DNA from 4 places in the Arthrobacter sp. Y3221048 genome. Region 4 is predicted to be linked to each of the others. Evidence: riboswitches for the same ligand, from Rfam matches in the RefSeq annotation. Region 4 holds a riboswitch; each other region holds the start of a gene.

Evidence for each region. Region 4 has a riboswitch for S-adenosylmethionine ahead of AC5RVS_RS05285 (flavin reductase family protein). Riboswitches for the same ligand answer to the same signal wherever they lie in the genome.
Region 1: linked by a shared signal. The riboswitch ahead of AC5RVS_RS01780 (acyl-CoA dehydrogenase family protein) and the one ahead of AC5RVS_RS05285 (flavin reductase family protein) in region 4 are both predicted to bind S-adenosylmethionine.
Region 2: linked by a shared signal. The riboswitch ahead of AC5RVS_RS01835 (O-acetylhomoserine aminocarboxypropyltransferase/cysteine synthase family protein) and the one ahead of AC5RVS_RS05285 (flavin reductase family protein) in region 4 are both predicted to bind S-adenosylmethionine.
Region 3: linked by a shared signal. The riboswitch ahead of AC5RVS_RS01765 (LLM class flavin-dependent oxidoreductase) and the one ahead of AC5RVS_RS05285 (flavin reductase family protein) in region 4 are both predicted to bind S-adenosylmethionine.

What each region holds. Positions count from the first base shown of each region.
Region 1 covers NZ_JBNHHX010000001.1:378,162-383,313, forward strand. Annotated here, with positions in the region: gene AC5RVS_RS01775 (acyl-CoA dehydrogenase family protein) at 1-359, opposite strand, end outside; gene AC5RVS_RS01780 (acyl-CoA dehydrogenase family protein) at 561-1,799, opposite strand; SAM riboswitch class IV at 1,874-1,988, opposite strand; gene AC5RVS_RS01785 (CoA-binding protein) at 2,140-2,556, opposite strand; gene AC5RVS_RS01790 (alpha/beta hydrolase) at 2,690-4,024, opposite strand; gene AC5RVS_RS01795 (helix-turn-helix domain-containing protein) at 4,145-4,687, shown strand.
Region 2 covers NZ_JBNHHX010000001.1:391,634-396,785, forward strand. Annotated here, with positions in the region: gene malQ (4-alpha-glucanotransferase) at 1-1,760, opposite strand, end outside; SAM riboswitch class I at 1,883-1,975, shown strand; gene AC5RVS_RS01835 (O-acetylhomoserine aminocarboxypropyltransferase/cysteine synthase family protein) at 2,067-3,542, shown strand; gene AC5RVS_RS01840 (CoA-binding protein) at 3,539-4,036, shown strand; gene AC5RVS_RS01845 (Ig-like domain-containing protein) at 4,322-5,152, shown strand, end outside.
Region 3 covers NZ_JBNHHX010000001.1:372,146-377,297, reverse strand. Annotated here, with positions in the region: gene AC5RVS_RS01775 (acyl-CoA dehydrogenase family protein) at 1-34, shown strand, start outside; gene AC5RVS_RS01770 (APC family permease) at 51-1,499, shown strand; SAM riboswitch class I at 1,563-1,653, shown strand; gene AC5RVS_RS01765 (LLM class flavin-dependent oxidoreductase) at 1,742-3,157, shown strand; gene AC5RVS_RS01760 (ABC transporter ATP-binding protein) at 3,484-4,392, shown strand; gene AC5RVS_RS01755 (ABC transporter permease) at 4,392-5,152, shown strand, end outside.
Region 4 covers NZ_JBNHHX010000002.1:143,510-148,661, forward strand. Annotated here, with positions in the region: gene AC5RVS_RS05275 (extracellular solute-binding protein) at 1-1,023, opposite strand, end outside; gene AC5RVS_RS05280 (aldo/keto reductase) at 1,325-2,386, shown strand; gene AC5RVS_RS05285 (flavin reductase family protein) at 2,420-2,926, opposite strand; SAM riboswitch class IV at 2,979-3,093, opposite strand; gene AC5RVS_RS05290 (prephenate dehydratase) at 3,197-4,066, opposite strand; gene AC5RVS_RS05295 (hypothetical protein) at 4,153-4,365, opposite strand; gene AC5RVS_RS05300 (amino acid ABC transporter ATP-binding protein) at 4,519-5,152, opposite strand, start outside.

The sequences.
Region 1 (5,152 bases), on a different contig from region 4:
TCGCCGGAGGCGAAGCGCCGCAGCCAGGCGCTGCGGTCCGAGGTGCGGCCGTGGTGGTACAGGTTCTCCTCCACCAAGGCAAGGTGCGAACGCAGTGCCTGCGGAATATTGCTGTCTGCGGCGCCCAGCTCGATCAGGAGTTGGGTTAACTCTTCCCAGTCCAGCCCGTCGCCTCCGAACTCGGCCGGAATCCGGGCGGCACCGAAGCCGGCTTCCTTCAGCCAGCGGATCTGTTCATACGGCAGCTCGCGGGTGAGCTCGCGGCTCAGCGCCCCGGCTGCGACGCGCGCGAAGATCGGACGGTATTTGGCGGCTGCGGCGCCGAAGGCCGTGGCGATGTCGTCAATGGTTTCAGTCATGCTGGTTCTCCTGGAGGTTCTGTCGCGAGGGCGGGGGTGACGGGCCCGCGGTCGGCGGGCAATCGTGATGGGGCCCGCCGGTCAGCGGGTAGTCGGGATGGGGCCCGCCTGTCAGCGGGTAGTAATGATGGGCCCGCGGTCGGCGGGAGTCGCTATGGGGCCCGCGGGCCACCGGGCTGTAATGGCAGCGTTAGGCGCGGCTCAGGTGTAGAGCGAAATCGGCTGGACGTCGCCGAGCAGGTAGTTGGCGCCGACCTCGACCTTCTTGTAGTCGACCGGGTCGTGCAGCGTGTGCGTGCGGATGTTGCGCCAGAAAATGTCCAGCCCAACCTCCGATTTCGCGGAGGACGAGCCGGTGGTCTCGAAGATACGGTTCGCCACGTCGACACCGACCTCGGTGGACACGACCTTGAGCCGCGCGATCTCGATCGCCATGTCCGCCCGAGATTCCGCGGTCAGCTGCGCGCCGACGGCGATGACCGCGTCGAACCTTGCATTCGTCCGATCTGCCAGGGCTTCCACCGCGGCAACGCGCGAAGCCAGCTCGCCGTAGACCCGTTGGGTCAGCGGATCCTGGGCATAGGTCTCCTTCGAGCTGAGGAACCAGGAGTTCCTGCGCGCCAGCGTGATCCGGCGTCCGCGCTCCAGCGCCCCCTGCGCGATGCCCAGGTAGAGGTTGCCGAAGGCCAGCTGGATGTACGGGGTGACCAGTGTGGAGAAAGGCTCGTCCCCTACCTCGCCGATGATGTCCGCGGCGGTGATCTGCACGCCGTCGTACTTCACCGAACCACTGGCCGAGAGGCGCTGGCCCAGCGCGTCCCAGTCCCCGAGGTATTCGATGCCCGTTCGGTCATGCTCCAGCGCGAGGGCCAGGAACGTGCCCTGCTCCGGCCCGGCAGCGATCACGGCGTTGACTAGGATGGCGTCACCGACGGAAGCGCCGGTAGAGAAGTGCTTGATGCCATTCAGCCGGTAGCCGTCGCCGTCGGGAACCAGTTCCAGATTCGGGTCCACGGGGTTCACGGAGTCGCCCCAGGACCAGCGGCCCAGCGCGGAGCGACGGAGCAAGCGTTCCTGGACCTGCGCATCACCGTAGAAGACGACGGCGCCCAGGTTCGCGTAGTGGTAGCCGAGAATTTGCGCGATCGACGCGTCGGTGCGGGCCAGGATGCGCACGGCGTGCAGCGCGCTTTCCCAGTGCCCGCCCTCGCCGCCCCATTCGGCCGGGATGATCAGGTTGAGCAGCCCGGAGTTGCGCAGCAGCTCCACCTCGGCGTGCGGGTCGGCATTGCGGCGGTCGCGCTCCAGCACGTCCGGCGCCAGTGCGGCGGCAACGCCTTCGGCTATCTGCTGCCAGTGGGCCAGTTCTTCGGCGGTAGCCTGCCCGGCCCACGGGGATCGGCCGGTTTGCGGGTTGATTTCAGTCACGACGGCGGTCATGTTCGCTCCTCGAGGCGGGGCTCCCGCCTGCCTGCGGCGCAGCAACCATCACGGTTGGGGACGCAGCTTGGCGGGGGCCGTACTTGCCGGGCACGGTGTTGTGCGCGGCCGGATCCTCATCTGGGGCACCCCGCTACGGGAGAGGGTTGCCGCCCAACCAGCCAGAGCTTGTCGTTGGGACTCTTGATCTCGGAGTTGAGTATGCCGGGGCCGATCCGGCGCCGGGAAGCACGTGACAGGCCGTGACGTTCGACGGCGTAATGTTACGGGCGCCTCATCATGTGAAGGCGGCGATGCCCGGCGGGCGGAATGTTGAGGGCTGCCGGGCGGACGCCGCGGGCTAGAGGCCGAAGCGCGGGGCCTCTATTGCCGGGCAGGTATCCATGACTACGTCCAGGCCGGCCGCCTTGGCCCGGTCCGCGGCGGCTTCGTCGACCACGCCCAGCTGGAGCCACACCGCCTTGGCACCGACTTCGATGGCCTGGTCCACCACGGGTCCGACCTTCTGCGAGTTCACGAAGCAGTCCACCACGTCGATCTCGCCGGGAATGTCCGCGAGCTTTTGGTAACCGGTCAGGCCGAGGACGTCGTCGCCTTTCAGGTTGACGGGGACGACTTCCATGTCCAGTTGGTCCATCAGGTACCGGGAAATGCGCATGGCCACCCGGTGCGGGTTCGTGGACAGGCCGACGACGGCCCAGCGGCCCGGGGTTTCCAGCAGCCGCCGGACGACTTTAGGGTCATTCTGGTGTGCCATGGCTCGACCCTACCCGCGACTCTTCTGCACCGGAACCGCCCGCGAACTGCCGCCTCACCGAGAGGTAGGCAATCCCGTCTCGGGCGCCTCCAATGCCATCCGGCAGCTCTGGGGCCCTCCGTGCACTCAGTGGCTAACGAGCCAGCTGCCCGGGGGCAGAAGTTCCAGCCCCGCCGGACGCCCCGGAGGCGGTGCCGGCCTGCTTGGAGATCCAACGTCCCACCAGCTCCAGCAGCTCAGCGTCCACGGGCTCGCGGATCTGGCGCTTGTAGTCGGAGAGGGTCGGAGCCTTCGGGTCGCGGCGCAGCAGATGCGACAGATCCTCCATCTTCCGCGTGGTCACCGGGCCGGGAACGGTGGCCGCGATGATGTCCAGGTCGGCCGGGTCCACCTGCACGTCTTTGGCGCCCGTGATGGCCAGCACCGGCAGCTGCAAGCGCCCCAGGTACGGAACGGGGTCGAAGTCAATGAACTCGCGGTGCCAGAGAGCGTTGATTTTACGGCCCTGCATGCGCACCACGTCCTCGGTGGTGGTCCGAAGTTTTTCCACCGACTTCGCCTGGATCTTGACCAGATTCTGGCGGAAGAGCTTCAGCAGCAAGCGCGGGAATGCGGGCAGCGAGTCGCTGATCTGGGCTGTCTGCCACCTGCCTGTCTCAAAGCCGGTCTGTGCCGAGGCCGAAAGCAGCACCGCACCATCCACCCGCGTGCCGGGATCTGCCGCCACGGCCGCTGCGTGGTAGCTGCCTTCGCTGTGGCCGACCAGGAACACCGGCAGGTCCCCTGTCTTTTGCGTGACCATCCATCGCAGGGCGGCAGCGGCGTCGTCGGTGTTCTGACGGAAACCGGCCGCCCAAAAGGTTCCATCCGAGGCGCCGGTGCCGCGCTTGTCGTAGCGCAGCGAAGCGATCCCGTGGTTGGCCAGCGCGTTTGCCAGGTCACGGCTGATGCCCAAAGGCATCCGTTTATGGTCGGCATTGCGGTCGATCGGTCCCGAACCGGGCAGGATCAGCGCCACGGCACGGACCGTTCCTGCCGGCTCGGCCCAGGTTCCCGCCAACTGCACGGTCCCGGAGGGGAAGCGGACCTCTTCTTCCGTGACCGATTGCCCGGCGGGCAGGCCGGCGGCGGCACGGATTCGGGCCGCAACGTCCTCCGCATCGGGAAGCGACACAACGACTCGGGCGTACTTTTGCCCGTCCAGGTCAAGCTGCACTGCCGGGGTGCCGCGGCGGGCGACGGCGAGGGTCTTGCCTCGGCCGCGCCACGTTCCCACCCGAGTCCGTCTCGGGATTGCAAGCCCGGGAGCCCGCAGGCCGCGGACGCCGTCGAACGCGTCCGCGAGCACCCGGACTGAGGTCACCGCAGACAGCGGGAAACTTTGGTCGCCGAGCAGCCCCGCAACCTTTTCAAACCGGTCCAACTCCAGCAGAACGTCCTCCTTGTTCTCCACCACTATCGCCGCCACTGCGCCTCCCTTCGGGTCGTTTATTGCTCGTGTCTTGGCCGTTCGAGCCCGGCTTCGGTAGCCGGACAGTCCGATTATTATCAGTTGTGGGAACAATGTCAACTGTGAGAATGTAGAGCCATGTCCTCCTCAGCGAGCGCCGACCTGATCCTGCACCCGGTACGCCTGCGGATTGTGCAGACGCTGCTGGGCAACCGCGAGCTGACGACGGCGGAGATCTCCGCCGAACTCCCCGACATTCCCACGGCGACGCTTTACCGCCACATCGGCACGCTCTCCAAGGCGGGCGTGCTGGCGGTGGCCCAGGAAAGGCCGGTACGCGGCACCACCGAACGCACCTTCCGGCTGGACGTGGCCAAGAGTTCGGTGGCCGAGGACGATCTGGCCTCCATGACCGCCGAGGATCACCGGCGCGGCTTCATGGCCTTCACGGCCGGGCTGCTGGAGGCCTTCGACCAGTACATCGCCGGGGAGAATCCGGATTTCCTGCGCGACGGGGCCGGCTACCGGCAGACCGCCCTCTGGATGACGGACGAAGAGTTCGACGAATTCACCTCCGCCATCAGGGCTGCCGCCCAGAAGGTGGCGGCCAACGGACCGGAAGAGGGGCGGCACCGCCGCTTGTTCTCCACGGTCCTCATCCCGGCGGATCCGCCCGCCTGACCGCCTGCCGCCGCCTGCGGCTCGTGGACGGGAGGAGGCCGCGCCGTCGGCGGCTCCTTCCGACAGGAGGCCGCGCCGTCGGCGGCTCCTTCCGACAGGAGGCATCGCCGTCGTAATGACCTCAGAGGGCGGGCAACCGGCGTCCATGGATAGGCGGGGCGTGGCTGTTTCACCGGCCGGTTCCCCAACGAGCGGATCGCCCGTTTGTTACGGCAGATTATCGTCGCGTTTGTTACGGGTCATTATTACGGGCAGTTTGCCGGGAGCCCCGCGCGTGCCGTTTAGTTGGTGGTGACCATCCCGAGCGGCCGAGAGACCTGGATCGACGACGCCGCAGCAACCCTGGTCACCGGAAGCCCACCCAGACTGCCGGTGATAACGAGGTGACAAGCCACGGGTACGGCCGGCGGAAGCCGGGCCGCACGGCTTGATCCGTAGGGTGCTACTGCCAGGATCGATGGAGTG
Region 2 (5,152 bases), on a different contig from region 4:
ACCGGCCGGTTCAGCAGGCCCAGGGATTCGCGCAGGTCCACGTGCTCACCGGCGAGGTAGCCGGCGGTGGGCGGCAGGTCGTGGGTGGTGACGCTCGTGAGGCAGGAGCGGCGGTACCCCTCCGGCGGGCGGGGGCTGCCGCCGTCGTACTCGAACCACAGGATGGAGGTGCCCAGGATGCCGCGCTCCGCCAGGTAGTCCTGCACCCCCGGCTCGAAGACCCCGAGGTCCTCGCCGATCACGACGACGCCGGCCCGTTCCGCTTCCAAGGCGAGGATGCCGATCAAGGCCTCGTGATCGTAATACACGTAGGCGCCTTCGCCGGGAGGGCCGCCGACGGGGATCCACCACAGCCGGAACAGGCCGAGGATATGGTCCACCCGGATGCCGCCGGCGTGCCGCAGAATGGTCCGCAGCATGTCCCGGTAGGCGGCATAGCCGGATTCCGCCAAGCGGCGCGGGTGCCACGGCGGCTGGGACCAGTTCTGGCCCTGCTGGTTGAACATGTCCGGCGGCGCGCCCACCGAGATTCCGGGGGCCAGGACGTCGTGCAACGTCCAGGCATCGGCGCCGGTCGGATGGACGCCGACCGCGAGGTCATGCATTACCCCGATGTTCATTCCCGCTTCGACGGCGCGGCGTTGCGCCGCCTCGAGTTGCTCGTCGCACAGCCACTGCAGCCACTGGTGGAACTCGATGCGGTCCTTCAGTGCGCTGCGCTGCGACTCGATGAACGCAGGATCCAACCACTCGGGAGCGCCTGGCGGAAGGGTTTCGGCGAGCGCGCACCACAGGGCAAAACGCTCCAGGCCCTCGCCCTCGTGACTGCGGAAGGCCTCGAAGCGCTGCTGCCGTTCGGCGGATCGGGGCACCGCAAAGACCGCTTCCAGGGCCTGCAGCTTGGCCGCAAAAATGGGGTCACGGTCCAGAATGCCGGTGTCCAGGTTTGCCTCGTGGAAGTTGTTGGCCAGCGGGATGTCCCGGGATTCCGGCACGTCCTCAATCCGCAGGTACAGCGGATTGACGAACCGGCGCGTTGCGGGCAGGTAGGGCGAGGGCTCCACCGGCGGCATGGGTTGTGCCGCGTGCAGCGGGTTGATCAGGACGAAGCCGGCGCCCTTGGCGGCAGCCGTCTCGGCGAGGCTGGCAAGGTCCGCGAGATCACCGATGCCCCAAGAGGACCGCGAGCGCACCGAGTACAGCTGTGCCATCAGGCCCCAGGTCCGGGGAAGCTTGTCGGCGGTGGTGAGCCGTCGCGGAGTGACCACCAGCGCGCACTGTGCCAGGCTGCCGGATGGTTCCGCGGCCGCGTCGGTTCCGGGCGCCTCCGACCGTTCCGCAACCTCAAGCGTGTGCCAGCCGAGCGGGAGGTCAGCCGGCAGAACCGCCGTGAAACGGCCGCCGGGGTCACCTTCCGCGCCGGAACTGCCGGACACCACCTCGACGTCGCGCCAAGACCCGTCCTCCAACAGGACCCTGACACGCGGGCGGAGGCCCGCCGCGACATTGACAGGAACCTCGGTGGCGGCGCCTTGGCGAAGGACGACGGCGGGCGGCAGCGTGCGCTGCAACGGCTCGAGCTCGGCAGCGCGGAGGGATGCGGCGACATCGTCGTCGGTCGCGCAGGGGACGTCAAGCGCGGTGAGGACGGCAACCAGGGTTGCCGGTCCGACTTCTTTCTCGCCGCCGTCCCAACCGCGGAAGGTAATGCCGACACCGTGTTCCTGTGCGAGGCGCTGCAACGCCGAGAGCTCAGCCATAGACCCAATCTACGGGAACTAGGCGGACCTTTGCCGGGAGGTCGGCGCAACCGGCAGGCTAGGCGGACGCAACGCGGCTCAACATTTTTTGGCGCCGCGGCAGTTGGTTGCGAGAATGGACGCGACCATCCCGAGCGGTTGAGAGATCTGGCTCTTTGACACCGCAGCAACCATCCGGCCTACCGGAAAGGTGCTACCGCCAGAAGCGATGGAGAGAGCGCAAGCAATCTTTGATCCGGACGACGCCCGCGCGGCGCCGCCAGGACCGTCATTGCCCGGGAACCCAAGTTTTGAAGGAGCTGCCTGATGGCTGAACGCACATTCGGTTTCCGCACCCGTGCCCTGCACGCCGGCGGCACGCCCGACGCCGAGCACGGCGCCCGGGCCGTACCGATCTACCAGAGCACCTCGTTCGTGTTCAAAGACACCGACGACGCCGCCAACCTTTTCGCGCTGCAGAAGTACGGCAACATCTACTCCCGCATCGGCAACCCCACGGTCGCGGCGTTCGAGGAGCGCATCGCCTCGCTCGAGGGCGGCATCGGCGCGGTGGCCACGTCCTCGGGCATGGCCGCCGAGTTCATCACCTTCGCCGCCCTGGCCGGGGCGGGCGACCACATCGTGGCCTCGTCCAAGCTCTACGGCGGCACCATCACCCAGCTGGACGTGACGCTGCGCCGGTTCGGCGTGGAGACCACGTTCGTCGACTCCAACGACCCTGCCGACTTCGCCGCGGCCATCAACGAGAACACGAAGGCCGTCTACACGGAGATCGTGGCCAACCCGTCCGGCGACATAGCTGACCTGGCGGGCCTGGCCGCCGTGGCGCACGACGCCGGGATCCCCCTGGTCGTGGACGCCACCTTGAGCACGCCCTACCTGATCCGCCCGATCGAGCACGGCGCGGACATCGTGATCCACTCCGCCACCAAGTTCCTCGGAGGCCACGGCACCACCCTGGGCGGCGTCGTCGTCGAATCCGGCCGTTTCAACTGGGGCAACGGCAAGTTCCCGCAGATGACCGAACCGGTGCCCAGCTACGGCAACGTGTCCTGGTGGGGCAACTTCGGCGAGTACGGCTTCCTCACCAAGCTCCGGTCCGAGCAGCTGCGCGACATCGGCCCGTCGCTGTCCGCGCAGTCCGCGTTCCAGCTGCTGCAGGGCGTGGAAACGCTGGCCCAGCGGATGGACGAACACCTGGCCAACGCCCGCACGGTGGCCGAGTGGCTGGATGCCGACGAGCGCGTCTCCTGGGTCAGCTACGCCGGCCTGCCCGCGCACCCGCATTACGAGCGGGGCCGGAAGTACCTGCCCAAGGGCGTGGGCTCCGTGTTCAGCTTCGGCGTCAAGGGCGGCCGCGCCGCGGGCCAGAAGTTCATCGAATCGCTGCAGCTGGCCAGCCACCTGGCCAACATCGGCGACGCCCGCACCCTGGTGCTGCACCCGGGATCGACCACCCACCAGCAGCTGACCGCCGACCAGCTGGTGGCTGCCGGCGTGCCGGAGGACCTGATCCGCATCTCCGTAGGCCTGGAAGACGTGGACGATATTCTCTGGGACCTGGACCAGGCGCTGGCCGCCTCGCAGCAAGCAGGCGCCGAGCACGGCCCCAGCCGTGACCATGAGGACGACGCGTTCAACACCTCCGAGTTCGCCTCGCCCAGCTATGCCGGCGAGTCCTGCACGATCCCGGCAGCGCGTGCCGCCCGGACAGAGCCCGGAACGCGCGTAGTCGAGTCCGTGGAAGAACTGATCGAAGCCGAAGAAGGAGCCGCCAAGTGACCGCGACACCAGAACGCACCCGGATCGGCCCGTCCGCGGCGGAGCGTCTGAACATCCTGCGCAACACCAAGTCCATCGCCATCGTCGGCGCCTCCGACAAGCCGAGCCGGGCCAGCTACTTCGTTTCGACATATCTGCTCTCCAGCTCGCCGTACAAGGTGTACTTCGTGAACCCGGTGGCCAAGGAAATCCTCGGCCAGCCGGTCTACAAGTCGCTGGCGGACCTGCCCGAGGTACCGGACCTGGTGGACGTGTTCCGCAAACACGACGACCTGCCCACGGTGCTGGAGGAAACCCTGGCCGTCGGCGCCAAGACCCTCTGGCTTCAGCTGGGTTCCTGGCACGAGGAGGTCGCGGCCAAGGCCGAGGCCGCCGGGCTGAACGTGGTGATGGACCGCTGCGTGAAGATCGAGCACGCCCGCTTCCACGGCGGCCTGCACCTGGCCGGCTTCGACACCGGCGTGATCTCCTCCAAGCGGCAGCTGACCGCCTAGGGCGCGAGGCGCTTCCCCAACGACGGCGCCACGCTGTACTAACGACGGCGGAGTGGTCGCCATTGCCCGGACGCGCCGTCGACGGCTTAGGACCGGCAGGCGCGAGGCCGCCGCCGATCGCAGCGAAAGCCCGCCCCTTGTCCCCGTCCTCCCACGTGGATGGCCGGAGCATGGGGCGGGTTTTTTCCTGCCCGAAAGTAGCTAGAAGAAGCCTCCAAGGATTTCCCCAAGGTCCTCATCGGATGCTGTGGCCAGCCACACATCACACGACTAGGGGGAGTCACCGTGTTTACTGCACCAACCGATCCACAACCGAGGAGGGGCACCGAACGTGCCCACAAGGGGAAGCCATCCTTCCCCCAAAAAGTTACGGCAGGGCTCGCCGCGCTGGTGTTGGGCGCGGGCGTACTGCCCTCCGCCCTCGCCCCCGCGGCGTTGGCAGCGCCGGTAGGCCAAGGCCTGACCCTCAATGCCGGGGACATGAGGTTCATCCTGAAGCAGATCAAGATCGCGGAGAACCACGCAACCAAGGAAGACGCCGACGGCAAGCCCGTGCCGGGTCAGCCGCTCCTCGGCCCCGGCCCCAACCAGATAGCCAATCCGCTGCTGCCCTACGGGCTGCGCACCGTGGACGGGTCCGACAACAACCTGGTCCCCAACCAAGGGCACTTCGGCGCCGCCAGCCTGCCCTTCCCGCGACTGGCAGAACCGGAATGGCGGACCACCGCCGGGGGCCAGTCGTACAAGTCGGTCAACGTTCCGATGATCCGGGACGCGGACCCGCGCTTCGTCAGCAACGTCATCGTCGACCAGACCTCCAGCAATCCGGCCGCGATCGCTGCGGCCGGCAAGGCGCACCGGACGGTGAACGACGGCCCGACGGCGGTTCCCTGCGACGCCGAGGGCCGGCCCCTGAATTGCGTGCCCGAAGGCGAGACCCTTGACATCCCGAATGTCACCACCGACTTTGGGCTCTCGCCACCATACAACGGCTTCTTTGCCCTGTTCGGCCAGTTTTTCGACCACGGCATAGACTTCACCAAGAAGACCAGCAACGTCGTCATGATGCCCCTGGCGAAGGACGACCCGCTGTACGTCGAGGGCTCGCCCACGAAC
Region 3 (5,152 bases), on a different contig from region 4:
AGTCAACCCCGCCGCCCGTTCCGCGGCCGTCTAGGAAGAACCCACACACCATGTCTGTATCCACCCAAAACCCAACCCTCGCGGCACCCGAAGCCGCGGCCGGCGCTGCCGGCGCTCCGCGGCTCTCCGGCCGGCTGGGTGTCGCCAGCATTGTGCTCATCGTGCTGGCCGCCGCGTCGCCGCTGGGTGTCATCGGCGGAACCGTCCCGCTGGCCATCGCCAGCGGCAACGGCGCCGGCCTTCCCTTCATCTACCTGCTGGCCATGGCCATTCTGCTGTTGTTTGCCGTCGGCTTCACCACGATGACACCGCATGTGCCAACGGCCGGCGCGTTCTACAGCTACGTCGACAAAGGCCTCGGCCGCAGGGCGGGCCTGGGGGCGGCCTTCGTTGCCCTGCTCTCCTACCTCGCCCTGGAAGCAGGCGTCTACGGCCTCTTCGCCCCGGCGGTCGACGAAGTGGTCCGCGCCTACGGCGGCCCCGAACTGCCCTGGTGGGTGTGGGCCGCGGCCGCGCTGGCGGCCGTCGCCTGGCTGGGACACCGCAACATCGAGCTCTCCGGCAAGGTGCTGGCCGTGCTGCTCGTGGCCGAGGTGCTGATCGTGCTGGTTTTGGACGCCTTCATCATCTTTGGCGGAGGCGGTGCCGGCGGCCTGTCCACCGGGTTCGCCACCCCGACCACCGTCCTGTCCGGGGCGCCCGGCATCGCGTTGCTGTTCGCCATCCTGAGTTTCATCGGCTTCGAGGCCACCGCTGTCTTCCGCGACGAAGCGCGCGACCCGGACAAGACCATCCCGCGCGCCACCTATGTGGCCCTCATCGTGGTGGGCGCCTTCTACGCCCTTTCCAGCTGGCTGCTGATCAGCGTCTGGGGCGACGAGGGAGTCGTCCAAAAGGCCACGGACGCGCCGGGCACCTTGCTCTCGGAGACCACGATGCTCTATCTGGGCACGGCCGGCAGCCACATCATCCAACTGCTGCTGGCGACCAGCCTCTTCGCCTGCATCCTGTCCCTGCACAACATCGGTTCCCGCTACTTTTTCCAAGTCGCCGGGCAGGGCATCTTCCCGGCCAAGCTGGCCGGCACCCACGGCCGGCACCGCTCCCCGCATCTGGCTTCCGCAGCGGCCAACACGGTGGTGGCCCTGTTCCTGCTGGCCGCCGTCGTGGCCGGCTGGGATCCGATCATGCAGTTCTACACCTGGTTCGCGGGCTTCGCGTCGTTGGGAATCGTGGTGCTGATGACGTTGACCAGCGCAGCCGTCCTGGTCTTTTTCCGCCGGAACGGTGCGCCCCTCCGGAACTGGAAACGCACCGTCGCCCCGGCCCTCGGACTCATCGGGCTGCTGGGAATCCTGGGGCTGATCCTGCAGAACCTCCCGACCCTGGTCGGCAACAGCGTCCCGCTGGCGGTCGCCGTCGTCGTCCTGATCCTGCTGTGCTTCGCGGTCGGAGCAATAGCGGGGGCGAAGAGGCGGGAGGGCGCACCGGCGTCGTAATTCTTACCTCGCGTGACGGCGAACATTTCCCTCCGGGACGCCCCCGGGTGTCCAATGGAGGGGTACCCATCCAGAGCGGCCGAGAGACCTGGCTTGTTGACGCCGCAGCAACCCCCTCCTTCGAGGAAGGTGCTACCGCCAGGACCGATGGAGAAGCTCGATCTCTCGTTGGTCTTCCGTTGGCAGCCGCATGCCCAACGGAGGGCCGGCGCGGGCTCTTCTCATCAGAAAAGGAGCCTGACATGACCCTGAATAACCCGAACCCTAACCCCCGGCGCCAGATTCGTTTCAACGCCTTCGACATGAACTGCGTGGGCCATCAGTCGCCCGGACTGTGGCGCCACCCGCAGGACAAGTCCGCCACCTACAACACTATCGGCTACTGGACCCACCTGGCCAAGGTGCTGGAAAAGGGCCTGTTCGACGGCCTGTTCATTGCCGACGTGCTCGGCACCTACGACGTCTTCGGGTCCTCCAACGAGACCACGCTGCGCGCCGGCACACAGGTCCCGGTAAACGATCCGTTCATGCTGGTTTCGGCGATGGCCGCGGTCACCGAGAACCTCGGCTTCGGCGTCACCGCCGGCACCGCCTACGAGCACCCGTACCCGTTCGCCCGCCGCCTGGCCACGCTGGACCACCTGACCAACGGGCGGGTCGGCTGGAACGTGGTCACCGGTTACCTGCCCTCGGCGGCGCGCAACATGGGCCAGGAAGACCAGCTGGAGCACGACGAGCGCTACAACCACGCGGACGAATACCTCGAGGTCATCTACAAGCTGCTCGAGGGCTCGTGGGAGGACGACGCCGTGGTCAAGGACGTCGAAACCGGCGTCTTCACCGACCCGGCCAAGGTCCACGAGATCCGGCACGAGGGCAAGTACTTCAAGGTTCCCGGCATCGCGATCACCGAGCCGAGCCCGCAGCGCACCCCGGTCATCTTCCAGGCCGGGGCCTCCAAGCGCGGCACCGAGTTCGCCGCCGGGAACGCCGAGGCGGTGTTCGTGACCTGCCCGACCAAGGAGATGCTCGCGGCGTCGGTGAAGAAGATCCGCGACGCCGTGGAAGCGGCGGGCCGCGACCGCTACGACGTGCGCATCTACGCGATGCAGACCGTGGTGACCGGACCGGACACCGCCACCGCGCAGGCCAAATTCGAGGACTACAAGTCCTACGCGGACATCAACGGCGCGCTGGCCCTGATCTCCGGCTGGATGGGCGTTGACCTCTCCACCTACGGCCCGGACGACGTGATCGGCGGGAACGTGAAGTCCAATGCCATCCAGTCCTCGGTGGAGACCTTCCAGAAGGCTTCCGGCGACAGCGGCAAGCCGTGGACCATCCGCCAGCTGGCCGAATGGGTCGGCGTCGGCGGCTTCGGCCCGATTACCGTCGGTTCCGGCGCGGAGGTGGCCGCCAAGCTGGTGGAGTGGGTCGACGAGACCGACGTGGACGGGTTCAACCTGGCCTACGCGATCACCCCGGGCACCTTCGAGGACATCGTGGAATACGTCGTGCCGGAGCTGCAGAAGCTGGGCGCCTACCCCACGGAGTACGCGCCGGGGACCCTGCGCAACAAGCTCTTCGGCCGCGGCGACAAGCTGCCGGAGAACCACCGCGCCGCCGGCTTCCGGCTGCAGAACGCGCTGGTCGACTAAGCGTGGACAACAGCAGAACCTTCTGAACAACGACGGCGGTGGCCGCCCCTTGAGGGACGGTCACCGTCGTCTGCACAAACATCGCTAACGCCAGACGCTCCGAATTCCAGGAGAAAGCGGTTGTCCCGGGCTGAAGAGTTTTTCAAGGGGCCTAACGCGCAGCCTGACCGGCGTTGGTCGCTCTTCCCTGGCGGGTCGGACCGGACGTAGTCTGTGGATCGGATAGCCGGGAAGCCTGGTCGGCCCGGGGGTAACAGTGGGAGAGTTCCCGCGGAACGCCGTGGCAGCCTCGGTCGTCGTCGCTGGACCGAGGGAGCGGGCCCCACATGACATCAGCAGCAGATCCGGTCATTGACGTCACATGTCTCGCGAAGACCTTCGGCAGGACCCGTGCCTTGGGAGGCCTTGATCTGCGCGTGACTTCGGGCGAGGTCCATGGATTCCTTGGTCCCAACGGGGCCGGCAAATCGACAACCTTGCGGGTGCTCCTCGGTCTCATCCGCCCGACCTCAGGAACTGCGCGCGTGTTCGGGCTGGATCCTTGGCGGGATCCGGTCCGCGTCCACAAGGACATCGCTTACGTTCCCGGGGACGTGAGCTTATGGCCGAACCTGTCCGGTGGGGAGGTCATTGACCTGCTCACCGGATTGCGCGGCGGCCCCGAGGAGCGGCTGCGCCGGGAACTGATCGATGAGTTTGAGTTTGATCCCCGGCGCAAGGCCCGGACGTATTCGAAAGGCAACCGGCAGAAGGTTGCACTCATCGCTGCGTTCGCTCGCCCGGCCCGGCTCTACCTGCTCGATGAGCCCAGTGCCGGCTTGGACCCGGTGATGGACTCGGTGTTCCGTCGGCAGGTCCGGCGCGTCAGCGCTGACGGTGCGACTGTACTGCTCTCCAGCCACATCCTCAGCGAAGTCGAGCAACTGTGCGGCAGGGTGACCATCATTCGTTCCGGCCGGGCCGTGGAATCGGGGACCCTGGCGGAGCTGAGGCATCTCAAACTAACCCATTTCCGCATCGAGGGGTCTGATGCCGGGCTGTTGAGGTCCCTGCCCTGGGCGCAGGGCGTCCTGACCGACGGTGACGTTGTCGAGTTTGACGTGGACGCAGCCGACCTCGCACCTGTGTTGGAAGCGGTTACGGCGGCAGGGATCAGCGGTCTGCAAGTCTCCCCGCCATCGCTGGAATCCCTGTTCCTGAGCCATTACGGTGACTCCACCGGCCAGGTTCTCTGATGTCCGGCATCATGCGCCTGGTGTTGGTCCAGGCACAGCGGGACCGAATTATTCTGCCCGTCTGGATCCTAGGCATCGCCTTTCTGGGATTCGCCGTGGCAGGTGCGGTGGCCACGGAATTCGCGGACGAGGCCGACAGGGCGGCGATCATCGGTGTGGCGGCGGTGAACCCGGCGTTCCTGTTCCTCCGCGGCCTGCCCGACGGGACCGGTATCGGAGCAATGGTGTTCTTTCAGGGCTATGCCTTCACCGCCGTGCTCGCAGGACTGATGAGCACGTTCTTGGTCATCCGACATACCCGTTCCGATGAAGAGCTGGGACGCGCGGAGCTCATCGGCTCCGTGCCGATCCCGCGGGCCGCGTCACTGACAGCAACCCTGACGGTGGGGGCAGCCGCGAATCTGGTGCTGGCTGTCTGCGTGGCCGCCGGTTTCGCCGCCGCCGGGCTGCCCGGACCGGGGGCAGTCACGGCCGGGGCGGCCGTCGGCGCTGTCGGGGCTTTTTTCGTGGCCGTCTCTGCGGTCATCGCACAGGTCATGCCCTCGGGGCGGGCCGCCAACGGAGCGGCCGCGGGGCTGGTCGGTGCAGCATATTTCCTTCGCGGTATCGGCGATGCGTTCGGTACCCCGAGCGCCGATCTGACCCAGGTCACCAGCGGTTGGGTTTCGCTGCTCTCGCCCATCGGGTGGGGCCAGCGCTCCCGGCCCTTCTCGGCCGCCGATCCCGCGCCGCTGCTGGTCTTGCTGGCGGCGGCCGGCGC
Region 4 (5,152 bases):
GTAGCCGGCCTCGGCAAGTACCGCGGTAGCCTCGGCGTTGAGATCACCGTAGGCTTCGGCGTTCAACGGCATGCGGTTGAAGTCTCCGAACGCAGCTATCACCGGCTCAGGTTTGACCGACGGGTTGACGGGAAACTCATGGTTGGCGTCCACGAACGCGTTCTGTCCCGTGGTGGCCAGCCACTCAATGAGCCGCTGGGCCTCCGCCGCATTATCTGAATCAGCCACGACCCCGGCACCGGAAATGTTTACGTGCGCGCCCGCCCCCTCCTGGCTGGCCCAGAACAGGTCGACGGACAGATCGGGGTCCTTCTCCAGGGTGCGGGCCAGGTAGTAGTGGTTGTTGATTCCCACGTCGCAGGCCCCGGCGTCGATGGCTTCGAGCAGGAGGACGTCGTTGCTCATGATCTCCACGTCGTTGGCCACCCAACCCTGGACGATTTCCAGGGCCTTGGCCCGCCCGTGAAGATCGATGAGGCTGGCGACCAGGGACTGGGTGTAGGACGAGGTCGCATCGCGCATGCAGAGCCGGCCCTTCCACTGTGGGTCGGCCAAGCCCGCGTAGCTGTCCTGCGCGTCAAATTCCGAGGGATCGACATTTTCCGGGTTGTAGGTGATGGTTCTGGCTCTCATGGCCAGTCCGAACCACTGCCCCTCGGGGTCGCGCAGGTCCTTCGGGACCGCCTCCTCCAGCTTTTCCGAGCGGATCGGCGCCAGCACGTCCTGACGCGCCGCGTTCCAGAGGTTTCCGGCGTCCACGGTCATGAACACGTCAGCCGGGGTATCGCTTCCCTCAGCCTTAACCCGCTCAAGCAGCTCCGCGTCGTCACCGGTGATGAACTCAACGGAGATTCCGGTTTCATCGGTGAACTGGGCGAAAGCCCCCTCCAGGTCATAGTGCCGGGCGGAATAGATCTGCAGATCGGCGGGCGCTTTACCTATTCCCAAGACGCCGCAGCCGGAGATGGCCAACATGGGCACGGCCAAGGCGACGCAGCCAGCAAGAAGCTTGGGTCGGTGCATAAAAGGTACTCCTGGAGGAAGCGGCGAGGCCGCGTGTAAAAAAGGTGAGGCTAACCTAACCCGAAGGAGCACATTAAACAATTTGGAACGAAACGATCAGGTCATCGGCACCGCGCATCCGGCGTTGAAGACAGCCTCGCAAGGCGGTTCGGGGTGGGTCACGGCGCATTGGTCGGCACCGTTGCTTCGTCCAGATCGGAATGCTCCTGGGGCACGGGCAACGTGTGGCGGCACCCTCCCGCTGCTTCCCGGGCACCGCCGTCGTACGCTGGGAACCTGCCCAGCGAAGGGGGAACTACCAATGGACGACGCCGGATCCCGGCTCATTTTCGGGTGCATGGGTTTGGGCGGCGGCTGGGGGAGCGGGCCGCTGGAAGCGGCCGACGTTGCGGCCGCGCACGCGGCCGTCGCGGCGGCACTGGAGGCAGGGATCACGACGTTCGACCACGCCGACATCTACGCCCACGGCAAGGCCGAGGCTGCGTTCGGGCGGGTGCTGGCGGAACGTCCCGAGCTGCGCGATTCGATCAGGCTGCAGGGCAAATACGGTATCCGGCTGCCGGTACCCGGCCTGGTCGGGCAATACGACTCCTCGCGCGAAGCCATCCTGGCCCGCACCGACGAAAGCCTGCGCCGGCTGCACACCGATCACCTGGACACGCTGCTGATCCACCGGCCGGATCCGCTGGCGCCGGCTGAAGAGATCGCCGCGGCGTTCAACGAGCTCCGGATGGCCGGGAAGGTCCGCCGTCTTGGTGTCTCGAACATGTCCGGCGAACAGATGCGCTGGCTGCAGTCGGCGCTGGATGAGCCACTGGCGGTAAACCAGCTGGAAATGAGCCTGTACCGACGCGACTGGCTGGAATCCGGCGTGCTGGTGAACCACCCGGACGGGACGGGCACCAGCTTCCCGCACGGCACCTTGGAATACTGCGCCGCCAACGGGGTGGAACTGCAGGCCTGGGGCGCGCTGGCCCAGGGCCGCTACAGCGGGCGTGCGGCAGGCCTGGCCGGGGCGGCGGCCGGCGCGGGAACACCCGCCGCCGGGATCGCACAACATCACGTCCGGGCGGCAGAGGGGGCTGCGGCAACGGATGCTTCCGCACGGGCGGACGCCTCACTCCCGGCGGATCACGCGGCCGCTGCCCTGGTCACGGAACTTGCCCGGGACAAGGGCTGCCCGCCGGAAGCCGTGGTGCTGGGCTGGCTGCTGCGGCATCCGGCAGGCATCCGGCCGGTCGTCGGTACCAGCAGCCCGGACCGGATCCGGGCCTGCGCCCAGGCGGAGGCGGTCGGAGCGGCGATGACCCGCCAGGAGTGGTACTCCCTGTGGGTGGCTGCCCGAGGCAGGCCGCTGCCCTAGCTGGCCGCTGCCGCCGGAGCGGTAACGTTCGTCCTAGACGAAGGCTGGCTGTTCCAGCCGGCGGAACCCGGAATCGTGGAAGACCAGGGGCTCGTGGGTGCCGTCGTGCGTGGACAGGCCGTGCACCTGCAGCAGCACGACGTGGTGGTCCCCGGCCGGGACCTCCTGGTGCACCGAGCAGTCCAGCCACAGCGCCGCGTCGTGCAGGAACAGCGCGCCGTCGTCTGTGCCGTGCAGGCCGAGGCCGGCAAAGCGGTCACCGTTCTTGGACGCGATCTGGCGGCAGACGCCGTCGTGCCCGGTGCCGAGCACCGAGACGCCGATCCGGTCGGCCCGGCGGACCACCGGCCAGGTCCGGGAGGTGTTTTGCACGGCGAACATCACCAGCGGCGGCTCGAGGGAGACGCCGACGGTGAACGAGGAGGCGACGATGCCCTGGGGCTCGCCGTCGACGATCGCGCACAGCGCCGCGATTCCTGAGGGGAAGCGGCCGAAGGCGGAGCGCAACGTGTTTGGTGTCAGGTCATTGTGTAGCGACATGGCGTCCTTGGGGCTTGGGCGCATCCGCTGCTGCCGAGCTGCTGCGGGAGGATACGCGTACTTGCCTGCCGACATACCCGGCGGGCCGAATCATCACCTGGAGCACCCCGCTACGGTAGAGGGTTGCCGGCCAACCAGCCAGGGCTGTGTAGTTGGCGCTCTTGATTCGTCTCCACGCTAAGAGCGGGGAAGGGCCTGGGTCAAACGTCGGTAACAGTTCGTCAAATGCCGCGGTTTACTCGAGGCGGCCCGACGGCTGTTGCCCCACTGCTACCGGGCGACGCCGTCCGGGCGCACGGTCTGTTGGCGGAACGGATGCGCCGGATAGACGCCCAGAAGGCGGATCTCCGTGGTGAAGAAGTCCAGTTCCTCGAAGGCGTGGACCATGGCCTGGTCGTCCGGGTGGCCTTCGACGTCCACCATGAACATGGTGGCGGCAAACTCGCCGCCCACCATGTAGCTCTCCAGCCGGGTCATGTTGATGCCGTTGGTGGCGAATCCGCCCAGCGCCTTGTACAGCGCCGACGGCACGTTCCGCACCCGGAAGACGAAGCTGGTCACGGCCGGACCGGGCAGCTCCTCGCGGGACGGGACCGGCCGACGGTCGGCCAGCACCACGAACCGGGTGGTGTTCGTCGGATCGTCTTCGACCTTTTCCGCGAACACTTCCAGGCCGTAGAGCTCGGCGGCCATCGGCGGCGCCAGCGAGACCTTGGTCGGGTCGTTCCACTCCGCGACCTCGCGTGCGGAGCCGGCGGTGTCGCCGGCGATCACCGGAATCAGGCCGAGCCGGCGGATGAGTTTACGGCACTGGCCCAGCGCGTGGATGTGGCTGTGCACTTCGCGGGCCTGCTCCACCGTGGCCCCGCGTATGCCCAGCAGGCTGAAGCGGATGGGCAGGAAAAACTCTTCGACGATCTGCAGGGTGGTCTTGGGCAACAGCGCGTGGATGTCCGCCACCCGGCCGGCGATCGAATTGTCGATGGGAATCATGGCCAGTTCCGCCTCGCCGCCCGTGACGGCGGCGAAGGCGTCCTCGAAGCTGGCACAGGGCACCGCTTCCCAACCGGGGCGCACTTCCAGGCAGGCCATATGGGAGTTCGAGCCGGGTTCACCTTGGTACGCAATTGCTGGAGCCATGGGCGAAATTATCCCACCGGGGCCGGCCGTTGCTTCATTTCGGAGGTCCTGCCGGCGTCACAAAACAAGGCCGGCCCGCCGGCGGCTTAGTACAGATGGGATTCCTGGGTGATGCCGTAGGGCACGTCGTCGCTCAACTCCACGGTGAACTGTCCGGGGCCGGTGCGCGTGACCAAGATGCCGCAGTCGCCGTCGAGGGCCGCGATCTCTTGCAACTCTTCGACCGCGGCATTGAGAAGATCGTGCGCCTCGGAAGCCGTCTGTGCCGTCAAGGACTTGGTAGCCAAGGAAGTGGCCATGGTTCTGCCTTTCGTGGCCGGAGGTTTCCGCAGAGGAGAAAACGCGGGTTGGAAGCTTCCGGCCGGAACGAGCCTGCCATGCGGAACGGTGCATGGAAGTTTACATTCTGCCATCCCAATGGACATCAGATGAATTTTGGATGGGGCGTGGCGTTAGAACGGGTTCAGCAGCCGGTGGACGAACTGCCGGGTGCGCTCTTCCTTCGGTTCGCGCAGCACCTGTTCGGGGTGCCCGCGTTCCACCACCACGCCGCCGTCCATGAACACCACTTCGCTGGCCACCTCACGGGCGAAGGCCAGCTCGTGGGTCACCAGGGCCATGGTCCAGCCTTCGTCGGCCAGTTCCTTGATGACGTGCAGCACGTCGCCCACCAGCTCGGGATCCAGCGCCGACGTGGGTTCGTCGAACAACAGCAGCGAGGGTTTGAGCGCCAGGGCCCGGACAATGCCGACCCGCTGCTGCTGCCCGCCGGAGAGCTGATGCGGGTACTGGTCTTCCTTGCCGGACAGCCCGACGCGGTCCAGCAACGACCTGGCATCGCGCACGGCTTCGGCCTTGGGCCGCTTCTGGACCTGGACCGGGCCCTCGATGATGTTCTGCAGCACGGTCATGTGCGGAAACAGGTTGTAGTGCTGGAACACCATGGCGCTGCGGTCACGCAGGGCGGCGATCTGTTTCCGGTTCACCGGCGAACCGAAGTCCACGGCTGGGCCGCCGGAAAAGGCGACCCTGCCGCCGTCGGGGGTTTCCAAGCCGTTCAGGCACCGCAGCACGGTGGTTTTGCCC